Regions from separate parts of the Kosakonia sp. MUSA4 genome, predicted to be linked through region 1. Evidence: predicted binding sites of a transcription regulator. Region 1 holds the regulator's gene; the other holds the start of a gene.
What was found. Region 1 encodes PhoB, which activates phosphate uptake and scavenging genes when phosphate is short. Its sites were predicted from a motif close to CTGTCATAAAACTGNCNNAT; they were not measured.

Region 1 (11,730 bases):
CCTGCTTTAGCCAGTGCAACGGTGTTATTTTTAAGAAGCTGGCGATCTATACTGGCAACGCCGAAGGCCATTTGCGGTTGATGGTCGATAAAGATAAGCGCAGAGTTACCAGCATCAATTAATTCACGAATCGACATATTTCCCTCCCGTTCAATGAATTAAATACTGCATCACAAACACTGGGATGCAGACAGGCAAACTATTCTGAGTATAGGAGGGAATAGAGACTATTTATTTTGATTCATCCTATTTGAATAAATGGAGTAAATAAAAAAGAGACATGGCGCGTTAGCGATATTTATTACCCGGAATAACCAGACATTATTTAAATACCCAATACCCTCCTCCGGTAAAATATCAGGTATTGAATTTTCTTAATACTCTCAATAAACGCAACACTTCAATTTTGTCGTGAATATTCTTATTTTGCGCCAGGACAGTCTGTTTCACATTGCCTGGCGCAGCCACCGATAATGTTAATGCCCCATCCACACGCAGGCTGAAATGGCAGGCAGTGAGAGAATGCCATCCTGCGCCAGACCGGTTCCCTCTTTCGCTTGCCAGCGTCGGTTTTCCAGCAGCGGTGAATCCTCCAGCACCACTTCGCAGGCTTCGCCGCGGTTGATCGCCACCAGAACGCGCTGTTGCTGCCAGACGCGGACAAAAACCAGCACATTCTCGTGGGCGTAAATCACCTGGCAGCCGCCGCGCCGCAACGCCTGGCTCCGCGCGCGCAGTTTCGCCATTCGCTGGTAGAGCGCCAGCAGTTGCGCATCCTGGCGCTTTTTATCCCACGGGAAGGTCTTACGACAAAAAGGATCGTTCGCCCCGTCCAGACCCACTTCATCGCCATAATAGATGCACGGCGTTCCCGGCCAGCTAAACAGCCAGACCACCGCCAGCGGTAGCCGGGCAACATCTTTGCCGAGCACGGTTTTAAAGCGCGGCGTATCGTGGCTGTCGAGCTGGTTAAACATGCGCAACTGCTGCTGATGCGACAGCCCGGCCCGGTAGTTATCCATCCATGCCGCGCAAGTTTGCGCATCGATCTTCTGCGGATCGTAGGCAATATCCGTATTCGCCAGAAACGCCCACACCGGCAGCGTAAAACCGCGATAGTTCATGGCTGCGTCTTCAGCATCCGCCTGCAGCCACTGGCGCGCATCGCCAAAATGTTCGCCGAAAACATAGGCCTGCGGCAGCGTCTCTTTCGCCGCGCGGGTGATCCCCGAAATATGGTGCAGATTGTTACGCGCCCCGCCGTCTTCGCCCAGCATATGCACCACGTCCAGCCGCCAGCCGTCCATGTTCCACGGCGCTTTCAGCCAGTGGCGCACAATGCTCTCCTCTCCCTGATAAATCTCTTCAACCAGCGTCGGCGACTGATAGTCGAGTTTCGGCAGACTGGCATAACCCAGCCAGTCGCGGGCGTGGCCCTGCTCGTCAAAACTGTACCAGCTACGCCAGCGGGAATCGGGATTATGACAGGCGCCGCCGGTGCCACGGTTGTGGCGATCGAACCACGCATGGGAATCGCCGCTGTGGTTAAAGACACCATCGAGGATCAGCCGCATGTTCAGTTGCTGCGTATTGTGCCGCAGGCGCAACAGGGCTTCGTCGCCGCCAAACTGCGGATCGACATGGCGGTAATCTTCGGTGTCATATTTATGCACGCTGGGGGCGACAAAAACCGGGTTGAGATAGAGCGCAGTAACGCCCAGCTTTTTCAGGTAGGGCAGCTTTTCACTGATCCCGTCGAGATCGCCGCCATAAAAGGTTGATCCCCCAGCTTGATCCGTTAACGGATCGTCCCAGTCACGCAGCACAATCGGATGACCCGCGGCATGATGATGGTAAACCTTATCCTGCTGTTCACCGCGCGACTGGCTGCGCGCAAAACGGTCCGGGAAAATCTGGTAGAACACCTGGTCGGCCACCCATTGCGGCCCGTCATCCGGCGCATCAACGGCGAACTGTTCGAGGCGGGCGGGCGGAAAACGGCTAAACCCCTGCGGTGTAAACCACAGTTGTCGATTCTCCCACAGAAGCTTAAAGCTGTAGCGGCGGCGCGGTTGTCCGCTGCTGATATCCAGCGCAACTTGCCAGGCACTGACGCCGTTCGCCGCAGTTTTCCGCCGCCGGTGCATGGCAAGCGGCGTCTCTTCATTGTCGATTTCGGTGCGCAACATCACCCGCTCCGGCAAACCAATCCCACTTAGCCAGAGCGTGATAATTAACTGATCTTTATTCTGTTTCACAAACGGCGCGACGGGCAGGTGCCATGCATTCAACATCAAAAATCCCCTTTGCTCAAAATGACGCCACTCTTCCACACCCGCACGTCTGCCGCCTCCTTCTTTCGCTTTTTTTACAGGGCTGAGAGACGGGGCGCAGATGTGATCCGGCAGGGCTACCGCCGGGCAAATGCGTGAATTTTTGCAGGCCCGCTTCGTGCCGATGCCCGAAGTCTCCGGCCTGGCTGCTTTTTATACTGTTAAAAATGATAACCGCCAGGAATAAGTATGAAAAATAAACCCGAAATCCTTGTCATTACTGAAATTCCCCAACCGATGATTACCACCCTCGAACAGCATTTTGTGGTGCATAAATACTGGCAGCAGGATGCGCAAACCCTGCTGCGCGACCATGCGCATGCCATTCGCGGTGCATTAACCCGCGCGGCCAAAGGGATCAGTACCGCGCTGATTGAGCAGCTTCCGGCGCTGGAGGCGATCAGCGGTTTTGGCGTGGGCGTTGATGCGACCGATCTCGAAACCTGCCGTCGCCTGGGAATCACCGTCAGCAACACGCCAAACGTGCTCAATGAGTGCGTCGCCGATACCGGGTTAGCGCTGATGCTGGCGGTGACGCGTAAAATTTGCGAAGCCGACCGTTTCGCCCGCGCGGGGCAATGGGAGCATGCCGCATTTCCCGGTGCCTGGAAAATGAGCGGGAAACGCTGCGGGATTGTCGGCATGGGCAATATCGGCCACGACGTCGCTCAACGCGCGGCGGCATTCAATATGCCGATCCACTATTTTAGCCCACGGGAAGCCCGTAACAATCACTGGCAGCGCCATCAGAGCATCGTCGAACTGGCGCGGGCAGTGGATTTTCTGGTGCTGACGCTACCCGGCGGGGCGAAAACGCATCATGTCATTAATCGTGAAGTGCTGGAAGCGCTGGGGCCGGAAGGGATTCTGGTGAATATTGCGCGTGGCAGCGTGGTGGATACCGACGCGCTGATCGCGGTGTTACAGGAAGGGAAGTTACGCGGCGCGGGGCTGGATGTGTTTGAGAACGAGCCGAATATCCCCCTGCCGCTGCGCGAGCTGCCAAATGTCGTGCTGCTGCCGCATATTGCCAGTAACACGGCGGAAACCCGCCAGGCGATGGCGGATCTGACCATCAACAACCTGGTGAGTTACTTTCAGGACGGGAAAATGCTGACCCCGGTGGTGTAATTTTTTGCCGGGTGGCGCTGCGCTTACCCGGCCTACAAAGCCATATCGGGTGAAATTACCGGGTGGCACGATGCTTATCAGGCCAACAAGCCCTGCATGTCTGATAAGGCGTAGCCGCCATCAGGCGGATTTTTTAAACTTCCAGCCAATCAGCAACAGCACAATCCACGCCAGGCCCACGTACAGCGAAATGCGGGTTTCCGGGTGCCAGCCAATCAGCGCGATGATAAACACAAGGAACAGCAGGCCTGCCACGGTGGTGATGACGCCGCCCGGCACTTTGAATTTCAGCGCCTTCACTTCATCGGCAGAGAGACGGCGGCGGAAACCGATTTGCGACAGCAAAATCATGATCCACACCCATACCGTGGCAAAGGTCGCCAGCGACGCAATCACCAGGAAAACGTTCTCCGGCATGATGTAGTTCAGCCAGACCGCCAGCAGTAGCGCAACGGTCATCACCACGACCGTCACCCACGGAATACCGCGACGGGAGGTTTTGGCAAACATCTTCGGTGCGCTGCCCTGCTCCGCCATGCCGTGCAGCATACGCCCCACGCCAAAAACATCGCTGTTGATCGCCGAAAGCGAAGCGGTCAGCACCACAAAGTTAAGAATGCTGGCGGCAAAGGTAATGCCCATATGCTGGAAGGTCAGGACAAACGGGCTGCCGTCAGTACCGACCTGGTTCCACGGGTAGATGGACATGATGACGAACAACGTCCCGACATAAAACACCAGAATGCGCATCGGTACGGAGTTAATGGCGCGCGGGATCGATTTTTCCGGATCTTTCGCTTCACCGGCGGTGATGCCGATGATTTCGATGCCGCCGTAGGCGAACATCACCATTTGCAGCGCCATCACCGTGCCCAGCCAGCCATTACTGAAGAAACCGCCGTGGCTCCACAAATTGCTGATCCCGGTCGGCTGCCCGCCGTTGCCGATACCCCAGATGATGATGCCGAAACCGGCGAGGATCATGATGATAATGGTGGCGACTTTAAAGAACGAGAACCAGAACTCCAGTTCGCCGAAGACTTTTACGCTCATCAGGTTAATGGCGCAGATGATCATCACCACGCTCAGCACCCAGATCCAGTGCGGCACTGTCGGGAACCAGACGCCCATATAGATGCCGAAAGCCGTCACGTCGGCAATCGCCACAATCAGGATTTCAAAACAGTAGGTCCAGCCAGTGATATAGCCGGCAAGCGGGCCGAGGTTTTCCTGTGCATAGCGAGAGAACGAGCTGGCGGAAGGGTTATGTACCGACATTTCACCCAGCGCACGCATAATGATATACGCGGCGACGCCACCAATAATGTAGGCCAGCAACACGCTCGGCCCGGCCATTTTGATGGCATCGGCGGAGCCATAAAACAGCCCGGTGCCGATCGCCGATCCCAGCGCCATAAAGCGGATGTGGCGGGTGCTTAACCCGCGCTTCAGCTTATTCGTACTTTCCATTGTTTCCACTGCCATTATTCAACACAAAAATAAAAAACCACGGGGCGCCAAACCCCGTGGTTAAACAAACCGTATCCGCGACTGTTAATGCGCGCTGGAAGTTACCTGACGCCCTGCGGTGCGATCCCAGACTGCCGCCAGAATCACCATCACCAGGCTCGGCATCAGCCAGGCCAGCCCCTGTTCCGCCAGCGGCAAACGCTGCGTCCAGGCCGGTAAATGCTCAGCAAAGGCGGATGCTTTCACGCCGTCAAGGATACCAAAAAGCAGGCTGATAAACATGGCCGGCGCAATCACGCGGGTTGAGTTGTTCCACCACGAACGGCTGAAGCTCAGCACCACCAGCACGATGCACGGCGGGTAGATCATCGTCAGCACCGGGATGGAGATCTGAATCAGATGGCTCAGCCCGAGGTTGGAAACCGCCATCGAGAAGATGCCCAGAATAAACACCAGCGAACGATAAGAGAACGGCAGATACTGCGCGAAAAACTCGGCGCAGGCGCAGGTCAGGCCAACCGCTGTGACCAGGCAAGCGATGAAGATCAAGGCTGCCAGCAGGAAGCTGCCCGCGCCACCAAAGGTGTGCTGAACGTAAGCATGCAGAATCGCTGCGCCGTTAGCGGATTGATCCACCAGCGCCGCGCTGTCTGAACCCAGGCGGAACAGCGCCAGATAGAGCAGCGTCAGACCCGCGCCCGCCATCAGCCCGGCCCAGACAGTGTAACGGGTCAGCAGACGCGCTTCGGTCACGCCGCGCGAACGGGCAGCATTCACGATCACGATACCGAACACCATCGCGCCCAGCGTATCCATCGTCAGATAGCCATTAACGAAACCGTTAGAGAACGGCGCAGTTTGATAAGCTTCCAGCGCATGGCTGATAGGGCCAGCCGGCCAGACGATCGCGGCAATCGAGAGAATGGTCAGCGCGATAATTTTCAGCGGAGCAAGGAAGTTGCCCACGGTATCCAGCAGTTTGCCCGGATAGAGCGACACTAGGATCACCAGCGCAAAATAGACGATGCTGTAGATCAGCAGCGGCATTGCGCCATCGCCAGTCAGCGGCGCAATCCCCACCTCAAACGAGACGGTCGCCGTACGCGGCGTGGCGAACAGCGGCCCTACCGCCAGATAACAAACGGTTGCCAGCAGCACGCCCGCGACTTTACCGATCGGCGTACTCAGGCTATCCACACCACCACCCACTTTAGCCAGCGCAACGACGGTCAGCACCGGCAGGCCTACGGCAGTAATCAGAAAACCAAATGCCGCGGTCCAGACATGTTCACCCGCCTGCAAGCCGACCATCGGCGGAAAAATGATGTTCCCTGCGCCAACGAACAAAGCGAAGGTCATAAAGCCCAGAGCAACTATGTCTCGTGGTTTTAAGTGATAGGTCATAATTTTACTGCCTGTGGATGTGGTGTTGTAAATAATGGTGAATTTTTCGCCTTCCCTGCCGAACAATAACGCGTGTAAACCGCGAAAAATCAGCGGGAAATGCTTAATACGCAACGTGGCGGAGTATAGTTTTTCGATTTACCACGTAAACATAGTCGGTCTGACAACGTCAGGGGCGCAATTTAAACGCTTATAACGTTTGAAGGCAAGATGGGATCGCAAAACCAGATGGATATGCTGGATCAAGAAAAATAACCAGTTCAATACTCCATTTATAAGAAAAACACATGGCTGATCATGCGAACAAAAAAGCATCACCCGTACAAAATAGGTTTCATCGCGGGGAAACAGCAGGAAATGGCGGCCTGTTTTGACAGGCCGCTGGAAAGATAAGCTGACAGGGGCGTCAGGCAGCAGGAGTTTTGGCAACCAGACGTTCCGGCAGAACAAAGCTAAAGCGCGTCCCTTTGCCTGGCGTACTCGCAATATCAAGGCGACTTTCGTGATGGTTGACGGCATGTTTAACGATCGCCAGCCCAAGTCCGCTACCGCCGGTTTGCCGGGAACGGGCTTTATCGACGCGGTAAAAACGCTCGGTCAGACGCGGAATATGTTCGGCGGCAATCCCCGGACCATTATCCTCCACGCTGAATTCCGCCCCCTGCGGCACATGCTGCCAGCGCACAATAATATGCGTTCCGGCGGGCGTATGGTTCACCGCGTTATACACCAGGTTGGAGATGGCGCTGCGCAATTGCTCCTCATTGCCAAGCACTTTTAAGGCGTTATCAACCTCAAATTCCAGGCTGTGCTTTTTTTGGCTGAGCGTCTGCGCTTCCCGTTCAACCAGGCGCAGCATCATCGGCACATCGATGGTCTCATTGGGCGGCAGCGTCGGCGCCGCTTCAATCTTCGACAGCGTCAGCAACTGGCGCACCAGCCCTTCCATGCGCGATGTTTGCTCTCGCATGGTATGCAGCGCTTTTTCGCGCGGCGCGCCTTCCAGCGTCTGCTCCTGCATCATCTCCAGGTAGCCTTGCAGCACCGTCAACGGCGTGCGTAGCTCATGGCTGACGTTAGCGAAAAAGTTACGTCGCGCGCCTTCCAGTTGGTGCATCTGCGTCACATCGCGCGCCACCAGCAGCAGTTGCTGTTCGCTGTAAGGCATCACGCGGATCTCCAGATGGCGCCCGCTGTTCAGTACCAGGTTCAGTGGCCGGGTAAACTCTTGTTTTTTAAGATACTGCGTAAATTCGGGGTAGCGCAGCAGGTTCAGGATGTTCTGCCCGTTATCATCCGGCCAACGCAGCCCCAGTAGCTGTTGTGCCAGGCCGTTACACCAGAAAATCGACCCTTCTTCGGTGGTGAGGATCACCGCATCCGGCAGCGATTCCGCACCGCTGCGAAAGCGTTTGATGAGATTACCCAGCTCGCGCCGCCGCTTTTTATTACGCATCTGCATCTGGTGCAGCCCGTATAACAGCGGCTCCCAGCTTCCCGTGCCGGGCGGTGGCGTCATACTTTTATCGACCCACAACCACCAGGAGAGGCGCAGTAAATTCCAGAAATGCCAGATCAACAGCCCGGTTACCGCGGCAAATAAAAACCAGGGCAGGTAACCGAAAATCGCGCCGAGTATAAAGGCGGGTAGACAACAAAGGAGGAGCTCCAGCACCAGCCTTTTCCATGACAGCCGTTCCAGCACGCGTCACACTCCTGTCAAATTTCAGAAACGGGTCGAAAAACGATATCCCGTGCCGCGCACCGTTTGCACCATACGATCGTGACCGCTGTGTTCCAGCGCTTTGCGCAGGCGACGAATATGGACATCAACCGTTCTGTCTTCGACGTAAACATTGGTTCCCCAGACATGGTTCAGCAGTTGTTCACGGCTGTACACGCGTTCCGGGTGAGTCATAAAGAAGTGTAAGAGTTTAAACTCTGTCGGCCCCATATCCAGCGGATTTTCGCCGGTCATCACGCGATGCGAAGAGGGATCGAGGCTAAGTCCCTGCATTTCAATCACTTCTTCCACCGCCATCGGCGAAATACGGCGCATAACCGCTTTAATACGGGCAACCAGCTCTTTCGGTGAGAAGGGTTTGGTAATGTAATCGTCCGCCCCGGTTTCCAGACCGCGCACGCGATCTTCCTCTTCACCACGCGCTGTCAGCATCATCACCGGAATATCGCGGGTCATGGCCTCACGTTTCAGGTGCTTAATAAACTGAATACCGGAACCGCCAGGCAACATCCAGTCCAGTAAAACCAGGTCTGGCCAGGGTTCGTTAAGTTGGTTCACCGCACTGTCATAATCTTCAGCTTCTACCGGTTGAAATCCATTTTGCTCGAGCACAAAGCACACCATTTCACGGATCGGTGCTTCATCTTCAACGACCAGAATTCGTCTCGCCATAATTCGCCCTGTTTTCTCATATAAGTCGTCTGTTTGTATAGCGGCGCCATTATGCGTCAGTTTTATGACAGATTTATGAATAACATGACCGCCAGATGACCCTGCCCGCAGCATTATGACAGCGTGAATATTCACGCAGTTAATGTCTCTAACACCCTGAATGTTATAATCGCGTTTATCCATTTTCGCCACGGAATCGCTATGCGCATTATTCACACTTCAGACTGGCATTTGGGTCAGAACTTTTACAGTAAAAGCCGCGCTGCCGAACATGACGCCTTTCTCGACTGGCTGCTGAATGCGGCAGAACAGCACCTGGCCGACGCCATTATTGTCGCAGGCGACATCTTTGATACCGGTTCCCCGCCCAGTTATGCCCGCGAGTTATATAACCGCTTTGTGGTGAAACTCCAGCAAACCGGCTGCCAGTTAGTGGTACTGGCGGGCAACCATGATTCCGTGGCGACGCTGAACGAATCGAAAGAGATCCTCGCTTACCTGAACACCACCGTGGTCGCCAGCGCTGGCGCCGCGCCTTTCTGGCTCAAACACCGGGATGGTACGCCCGGCGCCGTTTTCTGTCCGGTTCCATTTTTACGCCCGCGTGACATGGTCATCAGCCAGGCCGGATTATCAGGGCAGGAAAAACAGCAGCATCTGCTGGCGGCCATTACCGATTACTACCAGCAGCAGTATGACGCCGCCTGCATCCTGCGCGGCGAGCAGGCGCTGCCGATTATCGCCAGCGGCCATTTGACCACCGTTGGCGCCAGCAAAAGTGACGCCGTACGTGACATCTATATTGGCACACTGGATGCCTTCCCGGCGGAGAATTTCCCGCCAGCCGACTATATTGCGCTCGGACATATTCACCGGGCGCAGAAAATTGGCGGCCTGCAGCACATTCGCTACTGCGGTTCACCGATCCCGCTGAGTTTTGATGAAACTGGAAAGCGTAAAAGCGTCAATCTGGTCACCTTCAGCGACGGCAAGCTGACGGAAGTGACCGCGCTCGACATTCCGGCCACGCAGCCGCTGGCGGTGATCAAGGGCGATTTCGCCGAGATTTGCCGCCAGCTTGAGCAGTGGCGCGATGCGCCCGCCGACACGCCAGTCTGGCTGGATATTGAAATTGTAAGCCAAGAATATCTGGCTGATATGCAACGTAAAATTCAGCAAGTTACCGAAGATTTGCCCGTCGAAGTGCTGCTGGTGCGCCGCAGCCGCGAACAGCGGGAGCGGATCCTCGCCGGTGAGCTGCGGGAAACGCTCAGTGAATTGAAAGTGGAAGAGGTCTTCGCCCGCCGTCTGGCGCAGGAAGAGATCGATGAGAAGCAAACGGCGCGCCTGCAAGCTTTGTTCAGTGAAGCGCGCCAGGCGCTGGATGCGGAGAAAGAGGCATGAAGATCCTCAGTTTGCGGTTAAAAAACCTCAACTCGCTGAAAGGCGAATGGAAAATCGACTTTACCGAAGAGCCGTTCGCCAGCAACGGTTTGTTCGCCATTACCGGCGCGACGGGCGCAGGGAAAACCACCCTGCTCGACGCCATTTGTCTGGCGCTGTACCACGAAACGCCGCGCCTTAGCACCCTGTCACAATCGCAAAACGATCTGATGACCCGCGATACCGCCGAGTGCCTGGCGGAAGTGGAATTTGAAGTAAAAGGCATCGCTTACCGCGCTTTCTGGAGCCAGAGCCGCGCGCGCGGTCAGGCAGAGGGCAATCTGCAAGCGCCGCGCGTTGAGCTGGCGGCTTGCGCCGACGGCAAAATCCTCGCCGATAAAGTCAAAGATAAACTCGATCTCACCGCCTCATTAACCGGGCTGGATTACGGCCGCTTTACCCGCTCAATGCTGCTGTCGCAGGGGCAGTTTGCCGCGTTCCTCAATGCCAAACCGCGCGAACGCGCCGAGCTGCTGGAAGAGCTGACCGGCACGGAAATCTATGGTCAGATTTCGGCGATGGTGTTTGAGAAACATAAAGCGGCCAAAACCCGGCTGGAACAGCTACAGGCGCAGGCGGAAGGCGTAGTGCTGCTCAATGATGAACAGCGCCAGCAACTGAGTACAGGTTTGCAGGCACTTACTGACGAAGAAAAAACGCTGCTGGCCGGGCAACAAACCACGCAGGCGCAGGCGCAATGGCTAAACCGCGAAGCCGAACTACGCACCGCGCTCGGACGGGCGCAGGCCGCGCAGGTGCAGGCGCAGCAGGCGCTGGCTGCCGCACAGCCGCAGCTGGCGCGGCTTGCCCTGGCGCAACCGGCTCTGCAGTTACGTCCGCTGTGGGAACGCCTTGAAGAGCAACATAAAGCGCTGGCCCGCACCCGCAGCCAGAGTGAAGAAGTAAATGCTCGCTTACATGCCAGCCTGCTACAGCGCGCGCGTATCCGCGCAACCGCCGTCGGGCAGCATGCCAGTCTGCTGAGCCGTCAAAAAACGGTTGCCAGTTGGCTGACCGAACATGCCCGCTTTCAACAGTGGCACAGCGAGCTGACCGGCTGGCGCGTGCTGTTTAACCAACTGGAAGAGGAGAAAAAGCAGTGGCAAAGCCTGCAACAGCGCGTGCTGACACATCAGCAGAAATTGCGTGCGCTGCCGGAAGCCACGCTGGAACTGACAGCAGAAGAGACGGCTGCGGCAATGGCGCAGTGCGCACAGCATCGCCCGTTACGCCAGCAGCTCGCCGCCCTGCACGCTCGCTTCGCCCCGCTGCGTAAACAACTGAGCCTGCGCCAGCAAAGCCTGCGGGATCTGCAAGCCGAGCAGGAAAAGCTCAACGCAGAGCGGGAACAAAAGCGCGCGTTGTATAAAGAAAAGAACCAGTTGCTGACGGAAGTCACCACCATCTGCGAGCTGGAAAACACCATCAAAAGTCTGGAGAGCGAGCGCGCGCGCCTGCAGGCGGGTCAGCCCTGTCCGCTGTGCGGTGCTACGGAACATCCGGCGGTTGCGCACTACCAGACGATCGAGCCGG
Region 2 (11,730 bases), 2.1 Mb from region 1:
CCCGCCCGACCTGCTCAGTCCCCGCGTTGACCCTGTCCGTTGAGTTCTGGATCAAGTCTTTAATCTCTTTAGCCGCTGAAGCGGAACGCTGAGCCAGCGTACGCACTTCACTGGCAACGACCGCAAAACCTTTCCCTTGCTCACCGGCTCTGGCGGCTTCAACGGCAGCATTGAGTGCCAGAATATTGGTCTGGAAAGAGATGCTGTCAATCATGGAGACAATGTCAGCAATTTTGCTGGAGCTTGTCGCAATTTCGTCCATGGTCTGCACCACTTCCGATACCGCTTTTCCGCCCGATTCGGCAATTTCTGACGCTTTAAGAGCCAGCAAATTCGCCTGGTACGCGTTGTCAGCATTCTGCTTCACGATGGAGGCAAGCTGTTCCATTGATGCCGCTGTTTCTTCAAGCGAGGATGCCTGTTCTTCCGTGCGGGATGAAAGATCTAAATTCCCTGCGGCAATCTCCCGGGAACCCACATGTATTTCATCCACCCCGTTTCGAACCTGCGCCACTAAATTGCGCAGGCTCTCCTGCATACCACGAATAGCGTTGAGAAGTTTGCCGATTTCATTATTACCGGCCACCTGAATATTTATTGTTAAATCACCTTTGGCGACGGTATCAAGATGTTCAATAGCATTGTTTAGCGGCCGTAATATCACATTACGAAGAACATACAAAACAGCAACACTAATTAAAAGAGCAAGCAACAATCCCACAAACATCACCCATAATAACTGCTGGTATTGTCTTTGTTGCTCATCCATCAAATTATTAACAGTTTCATTGGTGCTTTTTTGATATTTTTCGAGCGCGGCTGAGAAACGCCCGCCAGCTTTATCAATTTGCTGTACGTTAACGTCGTAGTAACCTTGTACGTTCCCAGCCTTAAGCAGTTGCTCAGCTTTTTCAAGGAGTGTATTCAGCGCGCCAGCCGAGGTAACCAGCTCGGTTTTTATCTCTTCATCCCGGCTATCCATCACCGGTAGAGTTTCAAATTTTCGCAGGTTGACCAGCATCCTTTCGTGAGTGGTCTGAATATTTTTAAATACCCAATCTTCAGTTTTTCCCTCCTTTAACAAGCTTGCATAGACCAGCGCAAAACCGGCACGCGTACGGGCCGAGTCTTTGTAGATATCATTAACCAGGATCACCCGACTGTCAGAATTATGAATAAATTCAGTCGTGTTTGTTGAACGTGTAAATGCGAAAAAACCTACAGATGAGATAGCCACAATAATCAATACAAATATCGATATTGCACCTGACAGCGCCACCCTGACAGAAATATTTTTCATTAATAGATCCTTACCTGCGTGTTCCGTAAACCCTTATGTTATCGGTAACACATCATCGGCAAGGCCGCTGGATTGTTTAATCTCTTTCTGTAAATTTTTTAAGTCTGCCGTTGCGCTCCTCTTACAGGCTATTAGCAGCTGGCTGCGGTAAGAAAAAAACTTAAAAATGAATACTGGCTGCAATTAAGCTTGTGCTACGTCGGAATAGCGGGTTTACTTCCGCAGTGTTTACAAACGCGATGGCTTTCGACCATTAGCAACATTAACCAATCAGGAGGGGAAATGCATACGTTGGGAATGATTACCGGTGCAGCAATTGTGTTCTTTATTTATTTTTTGGTTAAAAAAAGACGCCATTCGGCCTCAGGCAGCAAAGCGCAAAAAAAGGATTAAACTGTTTTATCGGGGTCATTTCCTGGCCCCATAGCACGCAGCTTCTTTTCATGTAGTGCCGCGAACCGGCCTTCCCCACCGCAGCCTGACCATCGTTAAACCCGTTTAGCTACAAAAGAATACTTCCCTGCCGATAATTATATTTCTTATCCTCTGAAGAAATTACTGATATTCGTTGCGCCCTCTACTCATATTCTCTCGTTTTTCTTGCCAGTAAACTCCCACCATTATTTAACGCAAGGAAAGGGTTATCCATGAAAATTAAAATTATCGCGCTGGCCGTGGCGCTTTTCAGTGCCAATAATGCATTGGCTACCGAAAATATCTCTCTTGATATGTATCGTCAGTTATTACCCAAAGATTCCTCAGGCCAGATTGATTATGACCTGCATCTGGCGGATAAATTGTCGCTGCCGTATCACTGCAATATTAAGCAAGACAGTGAAGGCCGTTATGAAATCGATCTGGATAACTGCGAACATCATGACCTTGACTGGAAAAAAGATCGTTCCGGCGTGGTGAAACTGGATCTGCTGGGTGATAGCTCCGATGCCACCATGGTTGAACATAAACTGTGGGCCATGGCCTTCGCGCAGGCCTATGTCAGCACCATGATCCAGATGCAGTTCGGGCTGGACAAAGAGAACGGTACCTTTGATTTGCAGCGTCCTTTCGGCGTGGGTGAGAGCTTTGGTAACTATTTCGCACGAAATATGGGGCCGAACTACTTTGTCTCTAAAGGGCTTCAGGAAAGCTCATTAGGCCGCGATCTTCCGGCGCCATCGGAAGAAGGGGATGACGGCGTGCTGCAAATTGAATATCCGGGCAGCGCCTGGAGTGAATTGCAGGGAACGGGCGGCGGCGGTTTCCCGCGTATTTTTGGCATGATGCAGCCGAAAAAAATCCTCGACTCCTTCTCCGGCCCGGCACGCAATATTATTGGTTCAGCCGTAACCAGCGGATTTTATAACGGTTCGGTGATTGGAATTAATACCGGTTCTCTGCCGTGGGATAAAAATAAGACCGATACGACAGTGCGTATTCAGGACTTTATTCAGGGCAGTAAAGATAAAGATACATTAGCGATGGTAATGAGCTACATGTACAACCGTGGCCCGTACTCCGTGAAAGAACTGCTGCTGAAAAGCGAGCAAAGTTTCCAGCATTGTATGGCGCTGACAGATCATCTGGAGAGCGATCCGGCCTGTTTCGTTCAGTTGAATGATTTCGGCACTCGCTATATTCGCCAGATCCCGTATGTCACTCAAATGCTTAACGAAGCAAGCCTGAAAGAAGAAACCCGCTATGAAACGCAACTGACGCGCCTTGATGTCAGCAACTACGTTGATCTGCTGGCACGCTATGGTTTCTACAGCAATGCAGAGATGGCGAAAGCCAAGCCTGCCGCGATGGCCCGCTTCGATGAACTGGCGAAAAACGGCGAGATTTCCTGGTCTCACGATTTTGCCAAAGTTCTGGAAGCGCTGATGGTGGAACTGCCGGTCACCCAGTTTGCCGAGAAGAGCGCCATTGACGAGTCGCTGGTTTCCACGCTCACTAACAGTGACGACCAACGTCTGTTCCTCTCCGTGGCGGATAATGTGGGCACGATCGTCTCGCACGACTGGCTGGAGCCGAACGCTAAAATCGCGCTGATGCCGGGTAGCCAGGTGCAGCAGGCCGCATTTGAAAATGGTGCAGGTATGGATTGTGCAACGCTGATCCAGGATCAGCTCAGCAGCCTGGACGGTGCGGCACCGGTGCATATTTTCATTCAGCAGGAGAATGGCCAGTGCTCGATCAGCCAGGAAGGGGATGAAACCCCGTCCGAAAAACCGGGCGTTCCGCAGAACGTTCAGGCCAGCAATATCACCACCACCACCGTCACTTTAAGCTGGAAAAAAGTGGCCGGGGATGTCGCTCGCTATCAGGTATACCGTAATGGTGAACTGCTCGAAAGCCCGCAGTCAGAGTCGTTTACCGACAGCAATCTGAAGCCAGGCACTGCGTACGTTTACCAGGTCGCGGCAGAGCTCAGCAACGGTTTAGTGTCAGAGCTCAGCGCTTCGCTGAATGTGAAAACGTTAACGGATGATGCGGAAGAAACGCCAGCACCGGGTGACCTTGCGCCGTGGGCAGAAGGCACCGTATATAAAGCTGGCGATCGCGTGTCGTTCAACGGCAAAACCTATTCCTGCCTGCAAGCGCACAGCGCTATTGTCGGCTGGGATCCGGTCAGCGCTCCGGCACTCTGGAAGCTTGAAAGCGCCCGTTAATAGCGCGCGTTGGCAATAAAAAAAGCCCGGTACGCAAGTATCGGGCTTTTTTGCATGGTGAGAGAAAATCAGAACAGCGCTTTGCCGGAAGCGTCCTTGACATTCGCTTTCCAGGCGGCACGAACCTGGCTGGTTACAGAATCTGGCAGCGGCGCATAATCGAGGCTGCTCGCAATCGCGCTACCGTTTTTGTAAGACCAGTCGAAGAATTTCAGCACTTCTGCGCCTTTCGCTGCGTCATCCTGTTTTTTGTAGACCAGGATAAAGGTCGTGGAGGAGATCGGCCACGCGTCTTTGCCTTTCTGGAAGGTCAGATCCTGGGCGAAAGATTTGCTCCAGTCAGCCCCTTTAGCGCTGTTGCTGAAGCTCTGCTGCGACGGTTCAACCACTTTGCCGTCGGCATCAAACAGTTTGGTCCAGGTCAGGTTGTTCTGTTTGGCATAGGCGTATTCCACGTAACCAATGGAACCAGGCAGGCGCTGTACAAAAGCGGCCACGCCGTCGTTGCCTTTACCGCCGAGACCAACCGGCCAGTTAACGGTTGAACCTTTACCGATTTTGCTTGCCCAGTCTGCGTTCACTTTAGACAGGTAGCTGGTGAAGACGAATGACGTACCGGAGCCATCTGCACGACGCACAACGTTGATATTGGTGTCCGGCAGTTTTACTTTTGGGTTCAGCTTAGTGATTTCCGGATCGTTCCATTTTTTGATGGTGCCCAGGTAGATATCACCCAGCGTTTTACCATCCAGAGTCAGCTCGCCGGATTTCACACCCGGGATGTTCACCGCCAGCACCACACCGCCGATCACTGTCGGGAACTGGAACAGGCCATTTTTTGCCAAATCGTCATCGCTCATCGGGGCGTCGGATGCACCGAAATCAACGGTTTTTGCAATGATCTGTTTGATACCGCCAGAAGAACCAATCCCCTGATAGTTGACCTGAGAACCCACTTGTTTCTGATATTCAGCGGCCCACTTTGCGTATACCGGAGCGGGGAAAGTACCGCCTGCGCCAGTCACATTGGTTGCTGCGAAAACGGTAGTCGTAGAAAGCGCAAGTGCTGCGGCCATCAGGCGAACAGATGCATTAAACGTTGCCATAATCTCTCCAAAAACGAAAAAGTTGATAGATTTTTGAATAATTTTGCGGACGGAGGGAAGGATAGAGCGCTTATATGACAATTTTGTGTCATGACAAAAAATAGAGCGGCATCAACCAGCATAAAAAAAACTCCGGGCAGTAACCCGGAGGAGTGAATGAAAAGCGAAATAAAAATGAAATTAACCTAAGGGTTAAAATGTGCAACCCGGCAATCATAGATTGAGCGAAGTTGCAGTAGCCGGGGATTATTAGATAGTGAAAAAATCGCAGCTATATGACAAAAGCGCCGAAAGAGTGTAAGTGTATTTTTCTACGCATGACCATATTGTTACATTTTCCACAAGGCGACGCTGACGCTATTTATCGCCGCCCGGAAGACTTTCCATCCTGTTATTTTCCGGGCGGCGCTTTACTTACGCCGGTTATTTCCGTAGTGCCATAGCGTTATTTAGCATGACCGGCTCAGACTGGCCCGCAGAATCTTTACACCATAGTTTTTCATAGGCATAACCGGTCAGATCTTCCACCACCGCGCGCGCTTGCGGCGCAACATTCTGTTTCAGACCGTTCGCTTTCAGACGATCAAGTTCATCAACGAAAATCTTATGCGTGCGCTTATTCAAATGGAATGTCAGCGCCTGCCACAATGCCACCAGTAATAACCCAACGGTACCGACAAACAGCAACATCACAATGGTGGTCACCGCTTCCTGCGGCTGTACCTGGCTGCCTTTAACGAAGCCGCCGCTTTGCAGCAACAGACCGACAATAAAGGTGGCAATCGCGACGGTGGTTTTGCGTGAGAAGGTCATGACGGCGGCAAACAGCCCTTCCCGGCGCTGACCGGAAATCATTTCGTCAATATCCGGAATGAACGGGAAAACGTTCCACGGCGTGAACTCCAGCACACAGCGGCCAACCTGATACACCCCGGCAAGAATCACCAGCAATACCACTTTGTTCTCCGTCGGGAACTGGTACACCAGGAAGAAACCGCCCAGGCACAGAATCATCACGCTGTAGGCGAAAACATAAAGCCGCGATGGGCCATATTTAATCATCGCCACACCCGCCGCCAGCGTTACCGGCAGCCCGACGATACTCATCGACAGCAGGGTTCCCGCCAGTGAAGAGGAGACGTGCAGGCAGTAGACGCAGAAGAAAACAAACACCGTGTTATAGACATCTTTTGCTGTGAATGAGAACAGATAGATAGCCAGATGTTTACGAAAAGCCCGCACTTTGAGCGTTGAAGCGTAATCTTTAAACAGGGTGAAAAGCGCCTGCAATTTCTGGCTCGCGCTGGTCGGCTGGTAGCCTTTTTCCATCTCCGCCAGCATTTCCGGCGTTAATTCACGTTCCCAGGTGACTCGCCAGGAAATAAACACGCAGAGCATAAACAGCACGGCAAAAACGATACCGTTAATCAGGTAGGCATCGGCGTTTTTCTCCCCCAGCCAACCAATCAACACGCCGGGAATAAACGTGGCGAGAAATGTACCGGCAGCGGAAAGAAACATACGACAGGTGGAAAGTTTGGTGCGCTCATTAAAGTCTTTGGTCATTTCCGAAGGCAGCGTTTCCCAGGGAATAAGCACCATTGCCGCAATAACTTCAAATGCCAGGTACACGGCGAGATAAAAGAGAAAACTCATCCCGTCGAGCCATAACAAAATATAAACCAGCATTAATGGCGCGCCGATCAACAGGAAAAACCGGCGGCGGCCAAATTTCTTGCCGAAATAGTTTTTGTAAAAATGGTCGGTAAAGCGCCCCATAAATAAGCTGACGATAGCATCAACAATACGGGCAATCGCCACGATCGAAGCTGCTTCAATCGGCGACAAGCCCACGAAGGTGGTATAGAAAAAGAGTAACCATGCACCAATAACGGTAAATGCGCCGCCGCCCATAATATCCGTCATGCCGTAGCCGATACTGACGGGAATGGTGACTTTCCGGTTTTTGCGGATCATAGTATCTCTCCGCGTTTATGCAGCTTACCCGCCAGCGGGAAACCGTTAACCCAATGAGTTTGTTGTTTATTTGTCATGGACATCAAAACTCCGTAAGCGAATCTTCGTTCAACCATGTCCAGCCTGAAGCCGGGATCGTTTAGGCAAATACATCACGGCTTTCACGGTATCGCCCTTACGGTTTTTGTGTCTACTACCATACAAGATAAGGTGTTTGAATTGTGACCGAAGGCTAAGGGTGTAGAAAAAAATCTCCTAAAAAGGCAGAAATGAGAGGTGAAACGCAATTTCAAAATGGATTTTGGTGGGGTAAGAAAATAAAAAACCCGCCTGTTTTCGGGCGGGTTCTAATCCGGTACGCACAGTTCATTCCAGTAGCTGTAGCGCATCACCAGATGGAAGCGCTCATTTTTCATCGTAAATCCATACAGAAGGATGATAATCAAGGCCGTAGAGCAGACCGAATGGGATCATCAGCGCCACATGGCGACCAGAATCATATTCCCCCTCCTCCACCTGTACTGGCAGCACAGGAGCAAGTCGCTCAAGCCACTGTTGCAATATTTTCTTCATCCGCGTGTTCTCCGGTTAAGGGTTGACCTTTTCAGTTAAGCGCAAACGCTTCCATAACCCAAACGAGAATTTTTGCGCTGGATTGCCGAAAATCGCATATACCGCAGCTGATCATTGTCGCGAACAGCTGGCGATATAGGTTCGCCATCTGACGCACCTCATTTAAAACGTTTATAGATGAGAATGACCTTCATTGCGGGATATAAAAAAGCCCCTGCGCGATCGCAGAGGCAAGGCTGTGTCCGAGCCATCAAACGTATTAGTTAAATACCATACCGCCATCAATCAGCAGGGACTGACCGGTCATATAGTCTGAATCCGGCCCTGCAAGATAGGAGACGCAAGCTGCCACATCTTCAGGTTCTGACAGGCGCCCAAGCGTGATGCGTTTGGCGAACTGTTCGGTACCGTAACCGAGCGGTTTGCCCGCGGCTTCAGAGACCTGGCGATCGATTTCGGCCCACATCGGGGTTTTCACAATTCCCGGACAGTAACCGTTAACCGTAATGCCCAGCGGCTCCAGATCGCGCGCGGCGGTCTGGGTTAAACCGCGCACGGCGAATTTGCTTGAGCTGTAAACCGCCAGTTCCGGGTTGCCGACATGCCCGGCCTGTGAGCAGGCATTGATGATTTTGCCACCGTGTTTTTCCGCTTTAAAAGCGCTGACCGCCGCCTGAATCCCCCAAATCACGCCTTTGACGTTGATGTTATAAACCTTATCCACCACTTCCGGGGTGATCGATTCAATAGGCGTTGAAGGCGCAACGCCCGCATTATTGACGATGACATCAAAGCCTTTTAGCTTGCTTCTGGCCTCTTCCACCGCGGCAAAAACCTGTTCGCGATCGGAAACATCGACTGTCACAGCAATCGCGCTGCCCTGATGGCTGTTGATCTCGTCGGCCACGGCTTTGGCGGTGGCGGCGTTATAGTCGGCAACGGCGACGGCAAAACCATCTTTCGCCAGACGCAGCGCAATGGCTTTACCAATTCCCTGACCGGCACCGGTCACGAATGCGACTTTTTTCATCACTTCTCCTTGGTTATTCAAAGAATCTGGTTAAGGTTGAGCTGGCCCATCAGCAGCGGGTTATCGCTGTAATCCACCGGAATGGCGACGACTGCCGGGCCATCTGTGTCCATCGCTGCACGCAGGGTCGGTTCAAGTTCCGCTGTGCTCCCGACGGCAAAACCTTTCGCGCCAAACGCTTCGGCATAGGCTTTAAAATCCACCGGCCCGAAATTCACCCCGGAAAGACGCTGGTATTTTTTCTCTTCCTGAATCGCCACCATGTTGTAGGCGTTATCCACCCAGATGATGTGCAGCACATTCGCGCCGAGGCGCACAGCGGTTTCCAGCTCCATGCTGGATTGCAGAAAACCGCCATCGCCGGAAACCGACACCACTTTGCGCCCGGGGTTAACCAGCCAGGCACCAATCGCCCACGGCAAGGAGACGCCCATCGTCTGTTGACCGTTAGAAATCATCATCTGACGAGCGCGGAAGCTGTAGAGATAGCGAGCGATCCAGATGTGAAAACTGCCCATATCGACCGTCAGCGTCACGTCGCTATTCACGATGTCCTGCATCGCCCGCACAATGCGCAGCGGATGAATGGCGAACTGGTTAAGCTGTGCGCCTTTGCGATTGAGCAAATCGCGCTGGTTGCAGCGATCAATCAAAATCTCCGACGCGCGCGGGGTGAGGATGAGCGGTTTTTCAATCTTCGCTGCCAGTTTGTCCAGCGTGCTGGCGATGTCGCCAATCAGCTCAACATCCGGAATATAGTTGCGCTCTTCATAGGCGGGCAGCACATCAATATGCACCAGTCTGGCGCTACCGGTATTCCACATCGCAGGTTCATATTCCACCGGGCTGTAACCAATACAGATCACCAGATCCGCCAGATGCAACAGCCGATCCCCGGCCTGGTTATTGAATAAGCCAACGCGTCCGGCGAAACGGCTGAAATGTTGCTGGTTGACTGCGCCTGCCGCCTGGTAAGTGCTGGTGACCGGAATGTGGCTTTTTTCCAGCAGCAGATGTAGCGCCTCGATATTCTCCTGTCGGCTGGCCATCAGCCCAAGCAAAAACACCGGGTTTTCCGCCGCGGCGATCATTTTTGCCACGTCGTTAATCATCGCCTCCGGCGCAGCGCCTAATGCAGGAGGCGAACCGGCAGGCAGGATCGCGCCGCTGGCGGGCCGATCGGCAATATCCTGCGGCAGGCTGACAAAAGCGCTGCCTGGTCGCCCCTGTTCCGCGGCGCGAAACGCATTCGACACCACTTCGGCAATGGCATCAGAAGAAGGGACTTCTACGGCGTACTTGGTCACCGGGCTAAACATCGCGACGGTATCCATGCTTTGGTGCACCAGTTTGGCTTTGTCGGCGCGTTTAACCGCGCCGCCCAGCGCCACCACCGGATCGCCTTCACTGTTCGCGGTCGCCATGCCGGTGATAAGGTTGGAGCAGCCGGGCCCGGAGGTGACCAGCGCCACGCCCGCCTTGCCGGTAATACGTCCGACCGCACCTGCCATAAAGGCGGCGTTGGCTTCGTGACGAACCGGAATTATTTTGATGGATGAATCCAGAAGGGAGTCAAAAACTTTATCGATTTTCGCGCCTGGAATGCCGAAAACCTGTTTAACGCCCTGAGCTTCCAGTTGTTTCACCACCATGTCGGCGCCATGCGCCCACTGCTGCGTATGGTTTTCATTGCTCATTAGTCACTCCTTTGTCTGTGTCTCAACTCTCTACCGAACGAATTGCGGCATCGAGATTATCCGGGTGCAGATCGGCCTGAAGAAACGCCGCATCCGCGGGCAAATCAACCATCAGTTGGTGGATCTCACCGAAGGTCAACGTGCCGTGATCCAACTGGTAATCCAGCAAATGGCCACCGCCGCGCCGATCGTCGGTAATAAAGTGTTCGTGATAACCGGCAACATTGATTCCCTGCATATGCTGCGGCGTGCGGAAGCCGACCAACACGCCCGCGCGGCTGTTAAAGCGAAAAACCGGCTGATCGTCGAGCACGTCGGTCATCGCCCGGTAAGGCGGCATCTGGCGCGGTACGGTGCGGGTATGCGCATGGCGAAAATGGCCCTCAATGCGCAGGGCGCAAAAGAGGTTGTCGGAAGGAATCTGTTTATCAATGATCTCGTGCAGTTGTTGCCGGCTGACGGGAGCATCAAACTGCTGGCTGTAGCTCGGCCGGAACCAGGTCATCACGGCGAACGGCGTTTTTTGCTCGGGGCGCGCCTCCCTGGCGCTGCCATCTGCACGCAACTGATAGACTTCGCTGTTGAAGGCAATCAGTTCGCCATCCAGTTCATTAAACGTGCCGAGTCCAAAATCGCCGTGATTGAGTAAATCCTTAATCGTGGTATTTCCTTCGTAAACTCCACTTAATAGCGCACTCATTAGCGATGTTTGATATATCACACATTCAGGTTTGCTTTTAGAAAAAGCACGAATTGTTTCACTTAGATTTTCTTTGCAGGAACAATCAGTTAGATTAGTCATCCTCTAATACCTCATTGAGTAGACCTTTAGAAAAGCTGATTAAATATTGACTCGTTTCAGCGAGAGATTCCAATATACAAACCATCAAGGTTTGAGATGTTTTCGATATGGAACTTCGTTATCTACGCTATTTTGTCGCCGTTGCGCAGACGCAACATTTCACCCGCGCGGCGGAAATACTGGGCATATCACAGCCGCCATTGAGCCAGCAAATTCGCCGTCTTGAGCAGGAAGTGGGAACGCCGTTATTTCACCGTTTAACGCGCGGCGTGGAGCTCACCGATGCGGGCGAAGCCTTTTACGAAGATGCCTGCCAGATCCTCGCCTTAAGTGATGCCGCGCTGGAAAAAGCCAAAGGCATCGCGCGGGGGATCAACGGCAAGCTCTATCTTGGCGTGACCAGTTCCAACGCTTTTCACATCCGCATTTTTGCCGTGCTGCGCCAGTTTCAGCATGACTATCCGCAGGTCATGCTCCATCAGAAAGAGGACAATATGGCGACGCTCATGCAGGAGCTGGATGAAGGGCTGATCGACGTCGCTTTTGTGCGCCTGCCCTGTGAAAACAGCAAAATAT

Region 2: the regulator PhoB is predicted to act here: its motif matches at 5,148-5,167, upstream of pstS (phosphate ABC transporter substrate-binding protein PstS).

What each region holds. Positions count from the first base shown of each region.
Region 1 is NZ_CP025697.1:1,014,950-1,026,679, reverse strand. Features, by position in the region: gene C0557_RS04810 (hydrolase) at 1-137, opposite strand, end outside; gene malZ (maltodextrin glucosidase) at 477-2,294, opposite strand; gene C0557_RS04800 (2-hydroxyacid dehydrogenase) at 2,523-3,464, shown strand; gene proY (proline-specific permease ProY) at 3,585-4,934, opposite strand; gene brnQ (branched-chain amino acid transporter carrier protein BrnQ) at 5,019-6,338, opposite strand; gene phoR (phosphate regulon sensor histidine kinase PhoR) at 6,745-8,043, opposite strand; gene phoB (phosphate response regulator transcription factor PhoB) at 8,065-8,754, opposite strand; gene sbcD (exonuclease subunit SbcD) at 8,956-10,158, shown strand; gene sbcC (exonuclease subunit SbcC) at 10,155-11,730, shown strand, end outside.
Region 2 is NZ_CP025697.1:4,676,320-4,688,049, forward strand. Features, by position in the region: gene C0557_RS27595 (methyl-accepting chemotaxis protein) at 1-1,300, opposite strand, end outside; gene C0557_RS22155 (carbohydrate-binding protein) at 1,948-3,969, shown strand; gene pstS (phosphate ABC transporter substrate-binding protein PstS) at 4,038-5,075, opposite strand; gene C0557_RS22165 (MFS transporter) at 5,499-7,052, opposite strand; gene C0557_RS22170 (hypothetical protein) at 7,458-7,625, opposite strand; gene C0557_RS22175 ((S)-acetoin forming diacetyl reductase) at 7,885-8,655, opposite strand; gene alsS (acetolactate synthase AlsS) at 8,673-10,352, opposite strand; gene budA (acetolactate decarboxylase) at 10,375-11,154, opposite strand; gene C0557_RS22190 (LysR family transcriptional regulator) at 11,262-11,730, shown strand, end outside.